DNA from 2 places in the Peribacillus sp. QJM3NY_7 genome. Region 2 is predicted to be linked to the other one. Evidence: a T-box and tRNA genes for the amino acid it is inferred to sense, from the RefSeq annotation. Region 2 holds a T-box; the other holds one or more tRNA genes.
What was found. The T-box of region 2 lies ahead of thrS (threonine--tRNA ligase). A T-box ahead of a tRNA ligase gene usually reads a tRNA of that ligase, here a tRNA-Thr.
Positions count from the first base shown of each region.

Region 1: it has a tRNA-Thr gene. The T-box ahead of thrS (threonine--tRNA ligase) is inferred to sense a tRNA for this amino acid. The anticodon was not compared.

Region 1 covers NZ_CM149663.1:4,935,333-4,946,834, forward strand. The annotation lists gene AC0VX1_RS23780 (o-succinylbenzoate--CoA ligase) at 1-1,435, opposite strand, end outside; gene menB (1,4-dihydroxy-2-naphthoyl-CoA synthase) at 1,522-2,334, opposite strand; gene menH (2-succinyl-6-hydroxy-2,4-cyclohexadiene-1-carboxylate synthase) at 2,342-3,163, opposite strand; gene menD (2-succinyl-5-enolpyruvyl-6-hydroxy-3-cyclohexene-1-carboxylic-acid synthase) at 3,160-4,911, opposite strand; gene AC0VX1_RS23800 (isochorismate synthase) at 4,904-6,313, opposite strand; gene AC0VX1_RS23805 (1,4-dihydroxy-2-naphthoate polyprenyltransferase) at 6,612-7,532, shown strand; gene AC0VX1_RS23810 (TraR/DksA C4-type zinc finger protein) at 7,684-8,433, shown strand; tRNA gene AC0VX1_RS23815 (tRNA-Glu) at 8,475-8,546, opposite strand; tRNA gene AC0VX1_RS23820 (tRNA-Ser) at 8,550-8,640, opposite strand; tRNA gene AC0VX1_RS23825 (tRNA-Asn) at 8,642-8,716, opposite strand; tRNA gene AC0VX1_RS23830 (tRNA-Ile) at 8,729-8,805, opposite strand; tRNA gene AC0VX1_RS23835 (tRNA-Gly) at 8,811-8,884, opposite strand; tRNA gene AC0VX1_RS23840 (tRNA-His) at 8,889-8,964, opposite strand; tRNA gene AC0VX1_RS23845 (tRNA-Phe) at 8,982-9,057, opposite strand; tRNA gene AC0VX1_RS23850 (tRNA-Asp) at 9,081-9,156, opposite strand; tRNA gene AC0VX1_RS23855 (tRNA-Met) at 9,163-9,236, opposite strand; tRNA gene AC0VX1_RS23860 (tRNA-Ser) at 9,340-9,432, opposite strand; tRNA gene AC0VX1_RS23865 (tRNA-Ile) at 9,453-9,529, opposite strand; tRNA gene AC0VX1_RS23870 (tRNA-Met) at 9,540-9,616, opposite strand; tRNA gene AC0VX1_RS23875 (tRNA-Ala) at 9,645-9,720, opposite strand; tRNA gene AC0VX1_RS23880 (tRNA-Pro) at 9,738-9,814, opposite strand; tRNA gene AC0VX1_RS23885 (tRNA-Arg) at 9,826-9,902, opposite strand; tRNA gene AC0VX1_RS23890 (tRNA-Leu) at 9,913-10,001, opposite strand; tRNA gene AC0VX1_RS23895 (tRNA-Gly) at 10,014-10,088, opposite strand; tRNA gene AC0VX1_RS23900 (tRNA-Leu) at 10,097-10,178, opposite strand; tRNA gene AC0VX1_RS23905 (tRNA-Lys) at 10,186-10,261, opposite strand; tRNA gene AC0VX1_RS23910 (tRNA-Thr) at 10,284-10,359, opposite strand; tRNA gene AC0VX1_RS23915 (tRNA-Val) at 10,370-10,445, opposite strand; rRNA gene rrf (5S ribosomal RNA) at 10,457-10,572, opposite strand; rRNA gene AC0VX1_RS23925 (23S ribosomal RNA) at 10,692-11,502, opposite strand, start outside.
Region 2 covers NZ_CM149663.1:4,265,820-4,277,321, reverse strand. The annotation lists gene ablB (putative beta-lysine N-acetyltransferase) at 1-276, shown strand, start outside; gene AC0VX1_RS20500 (ferredoxin) at 289-528, shown strand; gene AC0VX1_RS20495 (aspartate aminotransferase family protein) at 573-1,940, shown strand; gene AC0VX1_RS20490 (CoA transferase subunit A) at 1,951-2,649, shown strand; gene AC0VX1_RS20485 (3-oxoacid CoA-transferase subunit B) at 2,634-3,296, shown strand; gene AC0VX1_RS20480 (thiolase family protein) at 3,316-4,497, shown strand; gene AC0VX1_RS20475 (peptidase) at 4,509-5,834, shown strand; gene AC0VX1_RS20470 (amino acid permease) at 5,949-7,448, shown strand; gene AC0VX1_RS20465 (DUF7010 family protein) at 7,644-8,279, shown strand; gene AC0VX1_RS20460 (hypothetical protein) at 8,320-8,595, opposite strand; T-box leader at 8,706-8,926, shown strand; T-box leader at 8,957-9,177, shown strand; T-box leader at 9,209-9,431, shown strand; gene thrS (threonine--tRNA ligase) at 9,492-11,399, shown strand.

The DNA of each region.
Region 1 (11,502 bases), 670 kb from region 2:
TGCTTGCTCCATTCCGGGGAAGCTCCTTACAAAATATCACGTTCCGGGGAATCTTATAGGGAGCCAAATACTCCTTGCAATATTCGAGCAGTTCGCTCTCACCCAGCTCTGCACCTTGATGCAGGACAACAAAAGCAAGCGGGACCTGTCCCCATTTTTCATCTTCTGTCCCCGTCACTCCCGCTTCGAACACATCGGGGTGTGTACTAAGGACATTTTCAATCTCGGCCGGGTAGACATTTTCACCGCCGGAAATGATTAAATCCGAGCGTCGGTCAAGCACATATAAAAAACCTTCCTCATCGAGATAACCAAGGTCCCCAGTATAAAGCCATCCATCGATAATGGCCTGCTGTGTAGCATCCATCCGATTAAAATAGCCTTTCGTCACATTCGGACCCGATACCACGATTTCCCCCACTGCACCCGGTTCACACATCGTGCCGTCTTTCTCAATCCGTAACTGCGAAGGAAACAAAGGCTTTCCCGCAGAGCCGATTTTTGCCATGCTATATTCCGGTGCCAGCGTCACAATCTGTGAAGACGTTTCGGTCATCCCATATGTTTGATAGACGGGAATCCCTTTCTCCTTACATACCTCAAGCAAATGGACGGGTGCAGGGCCGCCGCCCAACAGGAAACAGCGGAAGGTTTTTGGATAGCTTGTTCCCTTCATATCCTGCACCATCCTATTCAGCATCGCCGTCACGACCGAAATGATCGTCACGCCATTTTCCTGGATGCTCCGGTTTGCTTCCCGTTCATCAAAACGTTCCGCCAAAACGACTTTCATGCCATAAATCACATTTTTCATCAAGATGGATAAACCGCTAATATGAAAGATCGGAACCGCACAATACCAAGAATCTTCTTCATGCAATCCAAGGTTCAAAACAGACCCTACGGCACTCCACCAATGGTTGCCGAATGTTTGGATCACCCCTTTTGGATTTCCTGTCGTGCCAGATGTATACATGATCGTAGCGGTATCCTCAAGGTAAAACTCTTGAAGTATCACTGCTGTGCCTTCATCCGGCAATTCTTCCATTAAGTGAAGCTTCAAATCCGGGAGAATCTCACCAATATCAGCGAGTTTGCCGGAGAAGGACCCTTCCGAAACCAGATAGGCAGTTTTGCTGTCCTCGATCTGCCAGGACAGCTCTTTTGCCGTTAGCTTATTATTCAGCATCACAATCTTCACACCCAGATGAAATAGTGCATGGATAACGACAACACCATCAATATGGTTACGGAGCAAAACCGCGCATGAATCGCCAGCGCCCAGACCAATGCTTGAAAGCCTTCCAGCCATCTTCTCCGATAAAGTATACAGTTCAAGAAAGCTATACGTATGACCTTCAAACTCAATTGCCGGGCGATCCGGTGAAAGATGCGCCCGATTTTTAAGCCAGTTCGGCAACTTTTCTTCTGCCATTACTGCTTCCCCTCTTCCTTTTTGATATAGAAAACAGCCCGGCGATTTTCCGCCAAGCTGTCAGTCTCATCGATTCACGCGTTTCATTAAGGGAAACGAGGGAATTGCCCAAAGTCCGGAGTGCGTTTTTCTTTGAATGCATCGCGGCCTTCTTTTGCTTCTTCTGTTGTATAGTATAAAAGTGTAGCGTCACCAGCCAATTGCTGAAGACCTGCAAGGCCATCCGTATCAGCGTTCATTGCCGCTTTCAGGAAACGAAGTGCAGTCGGGCTCTTCTCAAGCATTTCTTCACACCATTTAACCGTTTCCGCTTCTAATTGGTCTAAAGGCACGACCGTGTTGACCAATCCCATATCCAATGCTTCCTGTGCATTGTATTGACGGCATAGGTACCAGATTTCACGCGCCTTTTTATGACCCACGATACGTGCAAGGTAGCCAGAACCATAACCAGCATCAAAGCTTCCTACATTCGGTCCAGTTTGTCCGAAAATTGCATTGTCAGCAGCAATCGTCAAGTCACATACCACGTTCAAGACATTACCTCCGCCAATTGCATATCCTGCCACCATGGCTACGACTGGTTTTGGAATGACGCGGATCAAACGTTGCAAATCAAGAACATTTAGACGCGGAATGTTATCTTCACCCACATATCCGCCATTTCCGCGGACTTTTTGGTCTCCGCCTGAACAGAATGCTTTGCCGCCTACACCTGTTAAAATAATGACACCAATGCTGGAATCATCACGCGCCCTTGCAAATGCATCAATCATTTCAGCAGTCGTTTTTGGCGTGAATGCATTATGTACATGCGGTCGATTGATGGACACTTTCGCAATCCCGTTATATTTTTCATACAAAATCTCATCATATTCACGTATTGTTTCCCATTGAATCGTCACATTAATTCCTCCTTTTATTTCGCTTTAAAAACTCACTTATTATTTTACCAAACTTTTCTCCAACTTCCACATGAATCGCATGTCCCGCATCATTTATTATTTTCCATTCGGCGCGCTTCAGCTCTTTTTTCATCGAGTCCGCTATTCGACAAAACTTATGGTCAAGTTCACCGGTTACAAGGAGCACCGGGAAATCAAGGGTTTGCAGTTGTTCCCAGTAAGAAGCCTGACTGCCGGTCCCCATGCCAAGAAGGCTATTGGAAAGGCCGGCAGGGTCATTTGCCAACCGCTGCTCCCGAATGGCTGACCTGGTTTTGGCCGACAACCGTTTTTGGCTTTCAAACAGCGGGATGTTTTCCCATTGATCCACAAACGCTTCCATGCCATTTGCAAGAATCCGTTCGGCAAGCCTCCGATCATTTCCCCTTCGGATTTCCCGTTCCTCTTCTGTTAAAAGACCTGGTGAAGCACTCTCCAGTATCAATGTATCAACATACTCAGGATACAAACAGGCAAATCCCAATCCGAGCCTTCCGCCCATCGAGTATCCAAGGATATGGGCTTTCGGGAAATGTAACACATCCAAAATATACTTGATATCCTCAGCCACATTTTCCAGCTCATACCTTCGATAGTCAGCTGGTGATGCAGACATGCCATGTCCGATGATGTCGACCATGATCAGCGTATACCTGTCACTCAGTAGCGGGATGAGAAATTTCCATGTATCCCGATTTCCCGTAAATCCATGCAAAAGAACAAGAGGATCCCCATTTCCCGTTATTTCAACAGCATAATTGACATCCTTGCTGACAATATTCATGATATTTCCCTGTCTAACACCATTTTTATTTCCTGGGAAACAAAGCTCCACAAATTTCGATGCTTTTGTAAATTGGACTCTCTTTCTGTCGGTACTTCGATGATTTTCAGACCTTGAATTTCGAACGACTCTGTAAATACCTTCTCGAACTCATCCCAATTTTGCACCTTGTTGTATTTACCGCCATAAAGCTGGGCAGTATGTGAAAAATCAAGCCCATGAGGCGTGCCGAATAGCGTTTCGAAATGTTCCCTCTCATTCGCCTGCGGCAAGAAGGAAAAAATGCCGCCGCCATCATTATTAACCAGCAAAATCGTGATATTTTGTTTTTGAAGTTTTGCTGCAAGCAAGCCATTCATATCATGGAAAAAGCTTAAATCCCCGATTGCCAGCACTGAATTTTTCGATACCGTGCTCACGCCAAGTGCAGTGGAAACGACACCATCGATGCCATTCGCCCCGCGATTGGCAATGGTTTGGATTCCTTTTTCATTATTCAAAAAGAAAGTATCCAAATCACGTATAGGCATACTATTCCCGACAAATAACGTCGACTCCAATGGCATCATATCAGCAAGCAAGGCGAACAGCTTGCCTTCGCTTAACTCCGCTTCATCCCTGACGGAGGCTAAGGCATCCTTCGTCGCTCCGTTGACGGTTTGCCATAAGCGAAGCCATTCATCATCAGGGGAAGAAGTAATGCCTTCAGCTATTCGCAGACAAAAATCTTTCTCTTCGCTGTAAATCATATTCGTTGCCAAACCGGCTGGTTCGCGCCAGCCTGCTCCGCCATCGACGACCAAAGTAATCGCCTGTTTTTGTTTTTTCATGAATAACAATAACGGTTTAGAAACAGGCATTGCCCCGAATCGCAAGATCACTTCCGGCCTGAACGCCGCTTTTGCTGTTTCATCGCGCAGAAATGTATCGTACGCATCAATGATGTTGGCTTTATCATGACTTCCGCTCCTTAACTGTGAAAGGGGATCAGCCAGTACCGGAAAAGCAAGCTTTTTCGCTAATGCGACAATGGCTTCCTTCATCTCTGGATGCGGTAATTCACCACATACAATGATACCTTGCTTAGCTTTTGACAATGTAGTTGCAACCACTTCTATTTGTGATGCGGACAATGACCGTTCTCCACTGTCAATCAACACTGCAGGCTTCCTTTTATTTTGCCTGAACTCTTTTGCTTGATCCAGGTCCGGAATCAATGGTTCTCGAAGCGGGAAATTCAAATGTACAGGCCCTGCCGGTTCAGCGGCCGCTGTAGCCACTGCCCTTGCACCGACCGTTCTGGCATACCGCATCATCCCTTCCGTGCTTTCAGGAAGTGCCATTTCGACAAACCATTTTACATGTCTCCCGTAAAGGTGTATTTGATCGATCGCCTGCGGGGCTCCGACATCTCGCAATTCATGCGGACGGTCAGCGGTAAGTACAATAAGCGGCACTCTTGAATAGAAAGCCTCGATGACGGCTGGGTAATAGTTTGCAGCGGCTGTACCGGACGTACAAAGAAGTCCGACAGGTTCTCTTAAGACCTTAGCCAAACCAAGGGCAAAAAAAGCAGCCGAACGCTCATCCACATTAATATGAATTTCGATATCAGGATGTTCCACTAGCAGCAAAGCCAGTGGCGTGGATCGTGAACCTGGGCTCACCACCACATGCTTCACCTCATTTTGTGCAAGCTCATCGACGAATGAAGCAGCATACGCTGTCAATGCATCTCGGTCATTCATTAAGATTTCCTCCTAAAGCACTTAACATCGGATTGAATTTAATCCCCGTTTCCCGGAATTCACTTTCGGGTGTCGAATCTTCCACTACTCCGCATCCGGCAAAGAGCGATGCCTCATTGTTCTGTATCAGGGCAGAACGTATCCCTACAGCGAATTCCCCGTTCCCATACGTATCCACCCAGCCTAAAGGACCCGCATAAAATCCGCGTTCCAGACCTTCCAATTCCCGAATTCGGACAACAGCCTTTTCTTTTGGAAGTCCGCCCATGGCAGGTGTGGGATGGAGGTTCTCGACAAATTCAAAAATCGTGACACCTTTCTTGGATATACCGCGAACCGGTGTGTACAAATGCTGGATATGTCGGTTTTTCATAAGTGTCGGTCCGGCTGGGACCATCACCTTTTCGCATACAGAATCAAAAGCATTGGATATCATCGACACGACATATTGATGCTCTTGTAAATTCTTTTGGTCATGAAGCAATTCTTCACCAAGACAAACATCTTCTTGCTCATCTTTCCCTCGCCGCATCGATCCGGCAAGGCATGTAGAAAAAACTTCATTTCCCTGTTTCTTAATCAAACGTTCGGGAGTGGCACCGACAAAACAGTCACCACCAGCCTCCAAACTGAAAATATAACTCAATGGCTGCTCAGCAATCAATCGTTCAAGCACTTTCCCCGAATCGATGGAACGTTCAAAACCAAGTCGAAGCTCCCTTGCCAAAACAATCTTGTCGAGATCTGTCGTCTTGATTTCCTGAACAGCCTCTGCGACCGTCCGCTTCCATTCCTCAGGTTCGACTTCCCTCTGCATAACTAGGGAATTTGCACCCAATCCATTGCCATCCAAGCTTTCGAAGAGGAAAGCTTCCCGTTCATTTATCATATCTATGAAGAGTTTTTCTGAATCATCAGGCGAACAAAGTAAGTTTGTCGTTAAGTAAGCTTGTTTCCCCACCATTGACAGCATGAAGGCAGGTATATAAAATAGGTTGTCCCCGAACTGATTCCAAAGGAGCGTACTGTCAGTTTCATAATCAAAAGAAAAGCCCCCAAACAGTAAAGGACCTGTCGCTTCTACATCGGTCACTCCTGTTTTGACAGCATCATTCTGCAGTTTGATCCAGCTCTTTTCGACTTCTCTATAACGTTCGGCATTCGATGCCGCTTTGAGTTTCTTAACATTGCCTAAACCGGTGATGGTTATTTCCTTTGCAGGGTCCTCCCAGAAAAAGCGTTCACCTGCATACCGTTCTCTTCCAGCTTGATAAAATGAAAGGGGGCTGTTGCATTTAATCTTCTTAATATGACTGAATAGAACTTGATCATTCAAGTCCTTCGCCTTTTGTATAGCTGAAGCCAGTCCCTGAAACTGTTCAGTTTCCTCTGAGATAGCCAAAAAAATCCCCCCAAATGTACATTTTAAAAGCTATTTAACCTATTTAAAGATACACCTCCCTTGAACCTCATGTCAATAAAACGCCCCTTTACCGAACGATTCTTCCCTGCTTTTTTCCTTATTATATGAATCTTAGCGAATGTAGAGAAATACCCTTGATTTTGGAAATGAATCACCCATGAATTTCAATTACACCCATACTCACTTTTCCTGCATTTATTAGGATAACCTTTTGTGCAACATTTTAATATTTGTTATAATTTCGAGAGAACCAATAATGATTTTGAGGAGAGAAATAATGCAAACAGAATACGACGGACTTCCCCTTAAACGGACCTGGAAGATTTGGTGGGAGTTAATTCGTCCACATACACTAACCGCAGCTTTTGTCCCAGTCTTACTTGGAACTGTGATTGCACTTTTGGAAGATGGAGTGAATTGGTTACTATTCGCTGCCATGATGGTTGCAAGTATCCTGATTCAAGCTGCAACCAATTTATTCAATGAATACTATGATTTCAAGAGAGGCCTGGATACGGAGGAATCCGTAGGCATCGGAGGCGGGATCGTCCGTCATGGGATGACCCCCAGACTAATCATGAACTTGGCCCTTGGCATGTATGCCATCGCCTTGATCATTGGAATCTATATCTGTGCCGCATCGTCTTGGTGGCTAGCTGCAGTAGGCCTCGTTTGCATGCTTGTCGGCTATCTTTATACAGGCGGTCCCCTGCCCATTTCATATACACCGTTCGGGGAACTTTTTTCTGGATTGTTCATGGGCTTTTTGATAATCCTGATCGCCTTTTTCATTCAAACCGGTGATGTTTCTTCAACAGCCATCTTAATTGCCATTCCAAGTGGGATACTGGTAGGGCTGATCAACTTATCCAATAACCTCCGGGATCATGATGGGGATAAGGCACATGGCCGCAAAACGATGCCAGTCGTGATGGGCAGGAAAAACGCCCTGACATTCATGGCAATCATGTTCGCTTTCTCTTATCTATGGCTTGTTGGGCTCGTTCTTACCGGAAGCGTTACGGCTTGGATTCTCCTTGCCTTCCTTAGCATACCGAAGGCAATGGCCGCAATAAAAGGCTTCGTAGGTAAAACACAGCCGATCACGATGGTGCCGGCAATGAAAGCCACTGCCCAAACGAACACCTTCTTTGGTTTACTCATGGCCATTGGATTATTCATCAGCTATCTTATATAGTCTCCGGGGACTGAGCCCATCCGCTCAGTCCTTTTTTCTATCTTCCGTTCCATATTGTTTTCCTATACTCCGATTCGGGTAATAGATAATACAACCACCTTACCAATATAAAAAGAGATTTGGACTTTAGTTTAGAAGGAGTGAATTGGATATGGCAACGAAACAACAAACGCAAAAATTAAAAAAAGAACTGCTTCAGGAAAAAAATGAGCTATGTAAAAGAATTCAAAATGATGAACAATCCGTTCTGGATAAAAGCCAGACGGAATCCGTAAGTGAATTATCATCCTATGATAATCATCCTGCAGACCTAGGGACCGAATTATTCGAGATGGAACGGAATCAAGCACTCGATGAGCATGCACAATCCGAAATGGAGAAAATAGAAGAAGCTTTGAAAGCCATGGAAGAAGGATCGTATGGCCATTGTAAAACCTGCAATAAGGAAATCCCCATCGAGAGGCTTGAAGCGATCCCAAGCACCCTCTACTGTGTCGAGCATGCCCCAGAACGAACGCTTTCACAAGACAGGCCAGTGGAAGAGGATATACTGATTCCATCCAAGGGTGATCATTTTGAAAATCGTCATGGAATCGAAATGGCGGCTAAAGAAGATAGCTTTGGTGAAGTGGCCAAATTCGGTACATCAGAAACGCCATCTGATTATACCGGTGATCATGACAATTACAATGATCTTTATAAAAACGAGGATGAAACGGATGGATTTCCTGAAGACTATGAAGGATTTGCAGCAAATGATATCGAAGGAAAAACGAGAGTGGATATACCGAACAAAAAGCAAAAGGAATATGAAGATACCCTGAAAGAAGAAAATATAGAATCCCAACTTGGAGACATTCCCTATAAACAAAAAGATGGTTATATCAAGGAAAATAAATGAAAAAAAGAAGCATACATGAATGTATGCTTCCTTTTTTGTTATGACCCGTACGGGATTCGAACCCGTGTTACCGCCGTGAAAGGGCGGTGTCTTAACCGCTTGACCAACGGGCCAACTGGCGGAGAAGGAGGGATTTGAACCCTCGCGCCGCTCGCGCGACCTACACCCTTAGCAGGGGCGCCTCTTCAGCCTCTTGAGTACTTCCCCATGGCTCCGCAGGTAGGACTCGAACCTACGACCGTTCGGTTAACAGCCGAATGCTCTACCACTGAGCTACTGCGGAACAATATGAATATGGTGGGCCTAAATGGACTCGAACCATCGACCTCACGCTTATCAGGCGTGCGCTCTAACCAGCTGAGCTATAGGCCCATATTTGGAGCGGGTGAAGGGAATCGAACCCTCATCATCAGCTTGGAAGGCTGAGGTTTTACCACTAAACTACACCCGCGAAATGGGGCGACTGATGGGAATCGAACCCACGAATGCCTGAACCACAATCAGGTGCGTTAACCACTTCGCCACAATCGCCGTAATTTTGTAAAATATGGTGGCTCAGGACGGAATCGAACCGCCGACACAAGGATTTTCAGTCCTTTGCTCTACCGACTGAGCTACTGAGCCACATATGTATTCAATTTAAATAATGGCGGTCCCGACGGGAATCGAACCCGCGATCTCCTGCGTGACAGGCAGGCATGTTAACCGCTACACCACGGGACCTAATAATTGCGGGGACAGGATTTGAACCTGCGACCTTCGGGTTATGAGCCCGACGAGCTACCGGACTGCTCCACCCCGCGACGGTAATAATGAAACGATTAGCATCAAGTTTTCGTGAATATTGTTTTGCATGCATCCTTTATGTAAGGTTGTTTTAAAACAACTTGCTGCTTTTAGAAAAAATGGAGGAGGTAGAGGGATTCGAACCCCCGCGGGATTTGACTCCCCTGTCGGTTTTCAAGACCGATCCCTTCAGCCGAACTTGGGTATACCTCCACGGCTTAAAAAAATGAATATGGTGGACCTTGTAGGACTCGAACCTACGACCGGACGGTTATGAGCCGTCTGCTCTAACCAGCTGAGCTAAAGGTCCTTATATTTATTGGTAGCGGCGGAGGGGATCGAACCCCCGACCTCACGGGTATGAACCGTACGCTCTAGCCAGCTGAGCTACACCGCCAATATAATATAAGTTTCTGATTGAAAAATGGTGGAGCCTAGCGGGATCGAACCGCTGACCTCCTGCGTGCAAGGCAGGCGCTCTCCCAGCTGAGCTAAGGCCCCATTCATTAAAAATCACGTGGTCGGGAAGACAGGATTCGAACCTGCGACCCCTTGGTCCCAAACCAAGTGCTCTACCAAGCTGAGCTACTTCCCGCAATAAAAACATGGTGCGCCCGGCGGGAGTCGAACCTACAACCTTCTGATTCGTAGTCAGATGCTCTATCCAATTGAGCTACGGGCGCATATTTATGATGGTGCCGAGGACCGGAATCGAACCGGTACGGTAGTCACCTACCGCAGGATTTTAAGTCCTGTGCGTCTGCCAGTTCCGCCACCCCGGCACATACGAAAAGTGGAGCGGAAGACGGGATTCGAACCCGCGACCCCAACCTTGGCAAGGTTGTATTCTACCACTGAACTACTTCCGCATGAAAGATGCGGGTGAAGGGACTTGAACCCCCACGCCTTGCGGCGCCAGATCCTAAGTCTGGTGCGTCTGCCAATTCCGCCACACCCGCATATAAATGGTGAGCCATGAAGGATTCGAACCTTCGACCCTCTGATTAAAAGTCAGATGCTCTACCAACTGAGCTAATGGCTCGTGCTTGTACTATCTTAAAAAGTGGTGCCGGCAAGAGGACTTGAACCCCCAACCTACTGATTACAAGTCAGTTGCTCTACCAGTTGAGCTACACCGGCAGGTGTAAAATGGTGGAGGATGACGGGATCGAACCGCCGACCCTCTGCTTGTAAGGCAGATGCTCTCCCAGCTGAGCTAATCCTCCATATGAAACCTGCTTGGCGACGTCCTACTCTCACAGGGGGAAACCCCCAACTACCATCGGCGCTGAAGAGCTTAACTGCCGTGTTCGGAATGGGAACGGGTGTGACCTCTTCGCTATCGTCACCAAACAATGTTAACATTTTTTCAAGACATATATTATTATAACGTCTTTTTGAGAAAATGCAAGAAGAAATTTTCATTCCTTCAAAACTAGATAATAAGAAGGTATTTCATTTTTTAAAAAGCGTTGGTTAAGTCCTCGATCTATTAGTATCAGTCAGCTCCACATGTCACCATGCTTCCACCTCTGACCTATCAACCTGATCATCTTTCAGGGATCTTACTAGCTTGCGCCATGGGAAATCTCATCTTGAGGGGGGCTTCATGCTTAGATGCTTTCAGCACTTATCCCGTCCGCACGTAGCTACCCAGCTATGCCTTTGGCAAGACAACTGGTACACCAGCGGTGCGTCCATCCCGGTCCTCTCGTACTAAGGACAGCTCCTCTCAAATTTCCTGCGCCCGCGACGGATAGGGACCGAACTGTCTCACGACGTTCTGAACCCAGCTCGCGTACCGCTTTAATGGGCGAACAGCCCAACCCTTGGGACCGACTACAGCCCCAGGATGCGATGAGCCGACATCGAGGTGCCAAACCTCCCCGTCGATGTGGACTCTTGGGGGAGATAAGCCTGTTATCCCCGGGGTAGCTTTTATCCGTTGAGCGATGGCCCTTCCATGCGGAACCACCGGATCACTAAGCCCGACTTTCGTCCCTGCTCGACTTGTAGGTCTCGCAGTCAAGCTCCCTTGTGCCTTTACACTCTACGAATGATTTCCAACCATTCTGAGGGAACCTTTGGGCGCCTCCGTTACTCTTTAGGAGGCGACCGCCCCAGTCAAACTGCCCACCTGACACTGTCTCCCACCCCGATAAGGGGCGCGGGTTAGAATTTCAATACAGCCAGGGTAGTATCCCACCAACGCCTCCACCGAAGCTGGCGCTCCGGCTTCTCAGGCTCCTACCTATCCTGTACAAGCTGTACCAAAATTCAATA
Region 2 (11,502 bases):
GAAATGTATCATAATGCTGAAATAACGGACTGTGCAACAATTCCCCAGCATCGAAAGCATGGTTTCATGAAGGTGCTCATCTCCGCATTGGAACAAGAATTATTCAAGAAAAACATTTATTGCTCATATTCATTGGCCCGATCATTGTCAATGGGCATGAACGCCGTCTTTCATCAGCTGGGTTATGAATATGGAGGGAGATTAACGAAGAATTGCAATATTTGGGATAAGTATGAGGACATGAATATTTGGGGTAAAGATTTATCCCTCAAGTAGGAGGATTTTTCTATGGCTAAATACACATGGGTTGATAAAGAAACGTGCATTGCGTGCGGGGCGTGCGGTTCAACAGGTCCTGAGATTTATGACTATGACGATCAAGGGATCGCTTTCGTCATCTTGGACGATAATCAAGGGATTGCCGAGGTTCCTGAAACCTTGCATGATGACATGCAAGATGCCATGGAAGGCTGCCCTACGGAATCCATCCTGATTCAGGATGAGCCTTTTAGTCTTTTAAGAACGTAATAGATTAATAGATAATGTGTACGAACGTTAAAAGGAGAGATGACATGACACGCAATTATTTGATTAAGCCTACTTTAGATCATGACTATCCCACTATCTCTCATGGGAATGGAATTTATCTTTATGATATAGATGGAAATCAGTATATAGATGGATCATCAGGAGCGGTCACAGCAAGTATTGGCCATGGCGTATTGGATATTGTCGAGGCAATGACGGAGCAGGCCCGCAAAGTTTCTTTTGCATATAGGTCTCATTTTACGAGTGAAGCCGCAGAGGCATTGGCCCAAAAGCTAAGTGAGTTGGCTCCAGGGGATTTGAATTGGTCATTTTTCGTGAATAGTGGATCGGAAGCGACCGAAACTGCGATGAAGATCGCGATTCAACATTGGCAAGAAAAAGGGTTTGAGCGAAAAAACCGCATCGTCTCCAGGTGGACGAGTTATCACGGGATCACGATGGGCGCTTTATCGATGTCCGGCCATGTACCAAGAAGAAAGCGTTTTGTGCCGCTATTGGAGGATTTCCCTAGCATTTCGGCTCCATACTGTTATCGCTGTCCTTATAATAATGAAACTTCCGGATGCAAGCTTCAGTGTGCAAATGAACTGGAGACAGCCATTCAAAGGGTCGGATCCGAGAATATCGCCGCCTTCATCGCAGAACCGATAATCGGAGCATCCGCTGGTGCTGTAACACCGCCGGATGGCTACTATCAAAGGATTAAGGAAATCTGCGAAAACTATGACATTCTTTTTATTGCCGATGAGGTAATGACGGGAATCGGACGGACAGGAAAAATGTTCGCGATGGAACACTGGGGAGTCACTCCGGATATCATCGCATTGGGTAAAGGAATGAGCGCAGGCTATACTCCAATGGCAGCCACAATGGTTACTGACCGTGTCATGGAGCCCATTTTAAAAGGCTCGAAATCAATCATGGCTGGACACACATATAGTGCAAACCCTCTATCTGCTGCCGTTTCATTGGAAGTGCTTTCCTACATTGAGGGAAATGACCTGGTTCAGGCAGCGGAAAAGAAAGGTCAATATCTGTTTAAGAAGCTGCAAGGATTGGCTGAGAAATTCGACATCATTGGTGACGTAAGAGGGAAAGGGCTGCTCCTTGGGCTTGAGTTTGTCTCCGATCGGATTTCAAAAACTCCATTCGACTTGCAAATCGGCCTGACTACAAGGCTTGTCAATAAGGCTTTTGCGAAGGGGTTGTTAATCTATCCTGCTGCAGGTGCGATTGAAGGAATCGCTGGCGATGCGGTTATTTTATCTCCGCCATTAATCATTACGAATGAAGAAATCGACCGCCTCGTCAAGATACTCGAAGCTTCCCTCGATGAGTTGCAGCAAGAATTGTACGCGGAAGGTTTGATTGAGGACATGCAGGCTATTTAGGAGGAACGGTATGAAGCAGGTCATTACGAAGAAAAACAAAATTGTGACCATGGAAGAAGCGCTGGAGCATATTTCCGATGGATGCACACTCATGTATGGCGGATTTGGCGGAGTGGGGACTCCTCCGACACTTGTACAGGGTATCCTTGACAAGGGCGTTAAGGAATTGACGTTGATTGGCAATGATACTGGATTCCCTGACATTGGCATAGGCCGGCTTGTGACTGCTGAAAGGGCAAAGAAAGTGATCGCCTCGCATATCGGATCCAATCCTAATGCCGGCAAGCTCATGACTGAAGGAAAGCTGCAAGTCGAATTTTCACCGCAGGGTACATTAGCCGAACGGATTCGTGCCGGCGGTGTAGGCTTAGGCGGGATTTTTGTCGATGTCGGGATTGGTACGATAGCCGAAGAAGGCAAGGACAAGATTGTGATAGAAGGAAAAGAATATTTGGTGGAAACCGCTTTGACGGCTGAAGTAAGCATCGTCCATGCCAAAAAGGCCGATTCGCTTGGGAATTTAGTGTACGACAAGACTGCATGTAACTTCAATCCGCTCGTAGCGATGGCTGGAGCCTTCACGATTGCGGAAGTGGATGAAATCGTTCCTGCAGGCGAATTGGATCCGGAATGTATTGCCACACCAGGCATTTATGTAGATATGGTGATTCCGACAAAAGGGGTGAATTGGAAATGGGCATGGCAGTAGATCTACGAAATCGAATCGCGAAACGCGCCGCCAAGGAAATTCATGACGGATTGATCGTCAATTTAGGCATCGGCATCCCTACCTTGGTGGCAGATCATATTCCTCAAGATATCCATGTGCTGTTCCATGCGGAAAACGGGGTTCTCGGTACAGGTCCAAGTCCTGATCCCGGTAAAGAAGATCCTGCCCTCTGTAATGCGGGAGGTTTCCCAATCACCACTGTAATGGGCGCTTCATACTTTGACAGTGCAACGGCATTTGGGATGATCAGGAAAGGATACATCGACATCACCATCCTTGGGGCCCTGGAAGTCAGTGAAAAAGGGGATTTGGCGAATTGGATCGTCCCAGGAAAGCGGGTGCCGGGTATGGGGGGGGCAATGGAGCTTGCCCAGAAAGCTAAAAAGGTGATCGTCCTGATGAATCACGTGAATAAGCAGGGTGAATCTAAGATCTTGAAGACATGTACGCTGCCATTGACGGCTAGAAAGAGTGTGGATTTAATCATTACGGATATGGCAGTCATGGAAGTTACTGAAGAGGGATTGGTGCTAAAGGAAGTCATGGCGCCATATACAGTGGATGATGTGCTAAGGAATACAGAGGCATCTTTGAAAATCCATGCTGCCGTCAACACCATTGAATAGGTAAGAGGAGGAAAAAAGCTTGAATGAGGTTGTCATCGTTGCTGGGGCACGAACTGCAGTTGGAACTTTTGGAAAATCACTCAGGAATGTTAAAGCTACCGAATTGGGCCGTCAAGTATTGGAAGGTTTAATGGAGAATTCCGGTTTGGGTAAAGAAAAAGTCAATGAAGTGATTTTCGGACACGGCTATGTCCACGGAGGCGGACTTAACTCGGCACGAATTTCGTCGCAGCTGGCATGTTTCCCATACAGTGTTCCAGGACACGTTGTAATCAAAGCATGTGGATCAGGTTTAAAGGCCATTACCAACGCCGCTTTAACTATCGCTGCTGGTCAAGAAGACGTCATTATTGCCGGCGGAGTAGAGAGCATGAGCAATGTGCCTTATATCGTGAAAAATAGATGGGGCGGTAAATTTGGAAACGTAACGATGGAGGATGCTTTGCTGGCAGATGGATTAATATGTTCCTTGGAAAATGATCATATGGGAATCACTGCCGAGCGCTTGGCTGAAAAATACGGTATCCGTCGTGAAGAACAGGATCAATTTGCTTATCAAAGCCACAAGAAGGCTTGGAAAGCTATAGAAGAGGGTCGCTTTGATAGAGAAATTATTTCGCTTAAAATCAAGGATCGAAAAGGACTTCAAATCTTCAACCATGACGAAGGGGTACGCGAAGACATTCATCTAGATCAACTAGCCAATCTTCAGGCAGTATTCAAAAATGAAGGAACCATTACGGCAGGAAATGCCTGTCCTATGAATGATGGGGCTGCAGCTGTACTTTTAATGTCCAAGCAGCAAGCAGAAGAAAAGGGATTAAAACCGCTCTTGAAAATAAAGGCTTTTGCCAGTGCAGGAGTGGAACCTGGAGTTATGGGGATTGGACCAGTACCCGCTACTCGAAAGGCATTGGAAAAAGCAGGTCTATCTTTACGGGATATCGGACTGATTGAACTTAATGAAGCCTTTGCTGTCCAAGCACTTGCGGTGATCAAGGAGTTAGATTTGAATCCGGATATTGTCAATGTCAATGGGGGGGCAATTGCACTTGGTCACCCTGTAGGAGCAACAGGTGCAAAATTGACAGTCACACTGATGCATGAAATGTTGCGTTCACAAGTTAAGTACGGAATGGTAACGTTGTGTATGGCAGGTGGAATGGGACTTTCAGTAATCTATGAGAATATGTGTATTTAAGGAGGATAAATGTGCCGGATATAAAAAAACGGATAAACCAATGGATAGAGGATCATCGGGAAGAAGGAACAAACCTATTGCAAAAAATGGTACAAGCCCCGAGTACACAAGGAAATGAAGCAGGGGCACAGGCCATCGTCGCCCAAAAGCTGCAGGAAATGGGTTTGCAGATCGATAGTTGGGAACCTGACGGCGGAGAGTTGAAAAAGCATTCTTATTTCTATTCTCCACGCAGTGAATTTTCCAACAGCCCCAATGTGGTAGGTATCATGAAAGGGACTGGAGGCGGCCGTTCCATCATCTTGAACGGACACATCGATGTGGTTCCAGACGGAGACCGAGATCAGTGGGACGACGACCCATATAGCGGAGCGATTAAGAATGGAAGGATGTTTGGACGCGGCGTAACCGATATGAAGGGTGGAAATGTTTCGCTGATCCTGGCGATGCAGGCTTTGAAGGAAAATGGCATCCAATTAAAAGGAGATGTCATTTTTCAAAGTGTGATTGAAGAAGAAAGCGGCGGTGCCGGAACATTAGCGGCTGTCCTGAGGGGATATAAAGCCGATGCCGCCCTGATCCCTGAACCGACGAATATGAGGATCTTCCCAAAACAGCAGGGTTCGATGTGGTTCCGAATCCATGTTAAAGGACGGTCAGCCCATGGCGGAACGAGGTATGAAGGCGTTAGTGCGATTGAAAAAAGCATGACCGTCATCAATCATATTCGTGCCTTGGAAGAAAAGCGAAATGCACGTATCAGTGATCCGCTTTATCAGAACACGCCCATTCCGATTCCAATCAATCTAGGCGTCATTGAAGGCGGTAATTGGCCGTCATCCGTTCCCGACCTTGTGAAAGTCGAAGGAAGGATGGGTGTTGCGCCGGAGGAAACGATGGAGCAGGCGAAAGACGAAATGGCGGCCTGGTTATTGCAGCTCGGGGAAGCGGACCAATGGTTCAAGGAAAACCCGCCCGTATTGGAATGGTTCGGGGCACGCTGGGTTCCGGGGTCAATTGATGTAGAGCATGAACTGATGAATGCACTTGTTCATCAATATCGGCAGGTTGCCGGACAGGACCCGGTCATTGAAGCCTCCCCTTGGGGAACGGACGGGGGATTGCTGACACATGTCGGTGAAACGCCAGCAATCGTTTTCGGACCGGGAGTAACCGAGGTTGCCCACTATCCAAATGAATACATCCTGCTCGACAACGTGTTCTCCACAGCCGAAATCATTGCGCTCACTCTAATTCAATGGTGTGGAATGGAGACTGAGCAGGATGGGGTCACCCAATCCGGGAAGAGGGAGACTATACCGGGAAATGGCAATTGAACTGGATGGCATCCCAGCAAGTGAAGCGAACGATTAAGTCTTTCACAAAGCGGTTGTAAAAAACTCTATTATTCTTGAACTTTTAACTTTAAAAGAAAATGAGGTAGGAACCTTATGGACATGAATCTCATTGATAATGAAGAACCGACAGTTAAAAGGAATCCCATTGATAATCAAGAACCGACAGTTAAAAGGCAACTGAAAGCAAGACATATGACCATGATTGCCATTGGCGGTTCAATAGGAACCGGATTATTCCTGGCGAGCGGGGCAACCATCCAGAGCGCAGGGCCCGGCGGTGCCCTCGCTGCCTATGCCTGCATTGGGATCATGGTTTATTTCCTGATGACGAGCTTAGGGGAAATGGCGACATATATGCCTGTGTCGGGATCCTTTTCCACCTATGCCACACGCTTTGTTGATCCCGCATTCGGCTTTGCACTTGGCTGGAATTACTGGTTTAACTGGGCAGTCACCCTTGCCGTGGAAATAGCTGCAGCAGCCATCATCATGAAATTTTGGCTCCCTGATGTACCTAGCCTGATTTGGAGTGCCTTATTTCTTGGAATCGTCTTCACCCTCAACGCCCTATCCATTAAAAGCTATGGTGAATCTGAATATTGGTTTGCACTAATAAAAGTCGTCGCCATCATTTTCTTCATCATTATTGGTCTATTGACCATATTGGGGGTTTTTGGCGGGAAGGTGATCGGATTTGAAAACTTCACCATGGATGAGGCACCATTCAAGGGAGGATTTTTATCGATCATCTCAATCTTTCTAATCGCGGGATTTTCTTTTCAAGGAACTGAACTTGTTGGTATTGCTGCCGGAGAAAGTGAAGAACCCGAAAAGAATGTTCCGAATGCGATCCGCCAAGTATTTTGGCGCATCCTCTTATTTTACATCGGGGCCATTCTGATACTCGGCCTCTTAATACCGTATACGAGTCCAAGTTTGTTGAACGGAAATGTCGAAAACATTTCTGTAAGCCCTTTCACACTTGTCTTTGAACGGGCAGGGCTGGCATTCGCGGCATCCGTCATGAATGCGGTCGTGTTAACTTCCTTACTGTCCGCCGGAAACTCGGGGCTATATGCATCAACGCGGATGTTATGGTCGATGGCAAAAGATCATCAAGCTCCCAAATTCCTGGCCAAAGTCAACCGCAGGGGGATCCCGATGAATGCCTTGATCATGACATCTATAATTGGGGGATTCGCCTTCTTGACCTCCATTTTCGGGGACCATGTATTTACATGGCTATTGAATGCATCCGGGCTGACTGGCTTCATCGCCTGGATTGGAATCGCCATAAGCCATTATCGCTTTAGACGAGCCTATGTTGCACAGGGTGGTGACCTGAACGAACTCAAATATAAAGCAAAATGGTTTCCATTCGGTCCGATTCTTTCATTCACCCTGTGCATACTCGTCATAGCAGGACAGAACTATGGAGCATTCCTAAGCGGCAGCATCGACTGGTATGGAGTCGCCGTCTCCTATATCGGATTACCGATATTCCTGGGAGTCTGGCTAGGATACAAGATTTATCACAAGACCAAATTAATAGCATTAAAAGATTGTCAATTCGATAAATCAGATGTGGCTTGATACCACTGGAAAAAACCTGAGCTTCCCTTTGGGGACTCAGGTTTTCTTATGAAGATTTGTATCGAAATCGAATTATATCTGCGAAAAACGGAATATATCTGCGAAAATCGAATTATATCTGCGAAACGGCCATTATCTTATCTCAAATCATTTTTTTATAGCTGAATAATTGGGGAAGTGGTGCAATATTATTCTATGTACGATTATACTGTGGATGAAAGGAAACTGATGATGAAAGAGGCGTTTCGCGGTTCTGGAATTGGAGTCATTTTCATGGCGGTCTTCGGAACACTGTGGGCGGGTACCGGTGTAATGGGATTGCAGGGGTGGGGGTTTCCCTACGTGGAACTCGCAGCCATATTCGTGGGAATCATCATGGTTATCGTTGGCATTTCATTAATACATGCATCACAAAAAATGTCCAATCAAGTTTCAGATGATGGGGCAAGACGTCTTAAGCGTATCGGATTTTTGTTTAATATGGTCTTCATTGCCGAAGGTTTGCTGATTGGGATTGCCATTGCCATCTGTAACTTGATCAATCAGACCGATCTTATACCGGGAGTCATCGCCATTATTGTAGGGATTCATTTTTTACCATTGGCGTCACTTTTCCAAATCAAGGTTTATTATGCAACAGGTATGCTTCTCTGTTTATTGGCGCTTATTACATGGCTGATTGTGCCAGACACCGTCATGGTTGGGGAGCATCAAATCCTTGTACCGTTATCATTGCTCGGCTTTGGATGCGCGCTAATACTCTGGACCACTGGACTTACGCTATGGCTTGGAATAAAGAATTCAAGCCGAATGATAACCGATGAAGAATGAATCAATAAAAAAAACCGTCATGGTGAACGGGTTTTTTCATTTAATTTTTCATCCAGGTCAAGAGCCTGACAATTTGAAATGGTTCATTCCAAACGAGAATGAAACTTAAAAGAAAGAATGCAGCCACAGCCAAAAATTTTGACATTCCTCTTTCATTTTTATATATGGCCCCTAAGCTGCATAACAAACCAATTAGCAACGCACCGAATCCTGAAATCATAAGCAGCTCGGAGGCTTTTGAAAAAGCTAGGGAACAGGAAAATGATAGGATACCAATCACTGCAAATACGATTGACCAATTGCTTAAATGTTTCATAGAAACTCCTTTTTTACTAATTATACCAATTTGGTGTTAGTAATGAAATGAAAAAAATTGAGGTTGTCACTTATGGAAATATATTGTAATATATATAACAATATAAAATTTTAGAAGCATTGATAAGGACATGAATCATTTTTACGGTCTGCAGAGAGGGAAGGGCAGCTGCGAACTTCCTGGCTTAGGAAACTGATTTACCGCCTTTGAGCTATATCGGTGAACAAGAGTAACTGATATCGTCTAAGCTGCGTTACAGCTCCAGAGCCATGAGTATTTTTTGCTTATGGGAAATTGGGTGGAATCACGGGTAAACGCACTCGTCCCTTACATAGGGATGGGTGCGTTTTTTATTATTATAATTATTGCCATGATAAGGACATGAATCATTTTTACGGTCTGCAGAGAGGGAAGGATAGCTGCGAACTTCCTGGCTTAGGAAACTGATTTACCGCCTTTGAGCTATATCGGTGAACAAAAGTAACCGATATCGTCTAAGCTGCGTTACAAGCTCCAGAGCCATGAGTGTTTTTACTTATGGGAAATTGGGTGGAACCACGGGTAAACGCACTCGTCCCTTGCATAGGGATGTGTGCGTTTTTTTCTATATAAAAATATGGCGATGATAAGGACATGAATCATTTTTACGGTCTTCAGAGAGGGAAGGATAGCTGCGAACTTCCTGGCTTAGGAAATTGATTTACCGCCTTTGAGCTATATCGGTGAACAAAAAGTAACTGATATCGTCTAAGCTGCGTTACAAGCTCCAGAGCCATGAGTGTTTTTTACTTATGGGAAGTTGGGTGGAACCACGGGTAAACGCACTCGTCCCTTGCATAGGGATGTGTGCGTTTTTTTATTACTTAAAAAGGGGTGTTTATGTGATGGGTGAAAAAATGATTAAAGTTCAATTCCCGGATGGGCAGCAAAAGGAGTATCCGCAAGGGATCACAGTGGAAAGTGTGGCAGGCTCAATCAGCCCAAGTTTAAGGAAAAAGGCAGTAGCTGGAAAACTGGATAAGCAATTGGTTAATTTAAGTCATAAGCTTAATAAGGATGGCGAACTGTCGATCTTGACTCTCGATTCGGTTGAAGGATTACACGTATTGCGACATACAGCGGCGCATGTTTTGGCACAGGCTGTGAAAAGATTATACAAAAATGTGGAATTAGGGATGGGACCAGTCGTGGAAGACGGTTTTTACTATGATTTTAAGTTAGATCATCCTTTGAGCTCAGAAGATCTGCAGGCCATTGAAAAAGAGATGGAACATATCATAAGTGAAAATCTGGAAATTAAAAGGATCGAAGTAACTTATGAAAAAGCTGTGAAGTTATTCGAGGGCAGAGGGGAGTCATTCAAGTTGGATATAGCAAAGAACATCCCCAATGGTGAAAAATTAACGCTCTATCAACAGGGGGAATTCATCGATCTTTGCATAGGGCCGCACCTTCCATCCACATCATTTGTAAAATCATTCAGATTGACTCGTGTATCTGGTGCCTATTGGCGGGGAGACAATCAAAATGAAGTTCTCCAAAGGGTGTATGGCGTGGCTTTTCGAAAGAATAAGGATTTACAGGATCATTTTAAATTCCTGGAAGAAGCGGCCAAACGCGACCACCGTAAATTAGGGAAGCAGTTGGAATTATTCATGTTTTCGGAGGAGGCCCCTGGAATGCCATTTTATTTACCGAAAGGACAAATCGTTAGAAATGAATTGGAGAAGTTCTCGCGGGAGCTTCAGACTGAAGCTGATTATGACGAAGTTCGGACTCCTTTCATGATGAACCAGCGGTTATGGGAACAATCGGGCCACTGGGATCATTATCACGAGAATATGTACTTCACTGAGGTGGATCAAACAAAATTCGCGATGAAGCCAATGAACTGTCCGGGTCATATGCTTATTTTCAAAAACAGTCTTTATTCTTACAGGGATTTACCCATCCGGATGGCCGAATTCGGTCAAGTCCACCGTCATGAATATAGCGGTGCATTGAACGGGATGCTGCGTGTCCGTACATTTTGTCAGGATGATGCCCACATCTATGTACGGCAGGATCAAATCGAAAGTGAAATTAAACAAGTGTTTCATCTGATCGATAAGGTGTATCGCACTTTTGGATTCGAGTATTCCGTGGAGCTCTCGACTCGTCCTGAGGATTCAATGGGCGATGATTCCCTTTGGGAAGCTTCTGAAACAGCTTTGAAAAATGTTCTGGAAAGCATCGGGATACAATATCAAGTAAATGAAGGAGACGGGGCATTTTATGGACCGAAAATTGATTTTCATATTAAAGATGCATTAAAACGAAGCCACCAATGTGCAACAATCCAACTTGATTTTCAAATGCCCGACAAATTTGATCTGACTTACATCGATGAAAATAATGAAAAAGTCCGTCCGGTCGTCATTCATCGTGCCATCTTTGGATCGATCGATCGATTTTTTGGAATCCTCATAGAACATTTTGCCGGTGCTTTTCCGGTATGGCTCGCCCCGGTGCAAGTACAGATCATCCCAGTCTCACAAGTTCATCTGGATTATTGTTTACAGGTTCAAAATGCACTGAAGAATCAAGGCATAAGAGTGAAAATCGATGATCGGAATGAAAAGCTGGGGTATAAAGTCAGGGAAGCACAGATGGGGAAAATCCCATATATGCTGGTCCTTGGAGATAAAGAAGAGAAAGAAAATGAAGTAAATGTCCGGAAATACGGGGAACAAGAATTTGAAAATGTCACAATAGAAACGTTCATCAAGAAAATGGTCCAGCAAATAAAAGAACGCAGCATCTAACAAGAAAGCAGCTTAAATTGGAACTCACGAGTAAAAGGCCGGAATTCACGAGTAAAAGGCCGGAATTCACGAGTAAAAGGCCGGAACTCACGAGTAAAAGGCC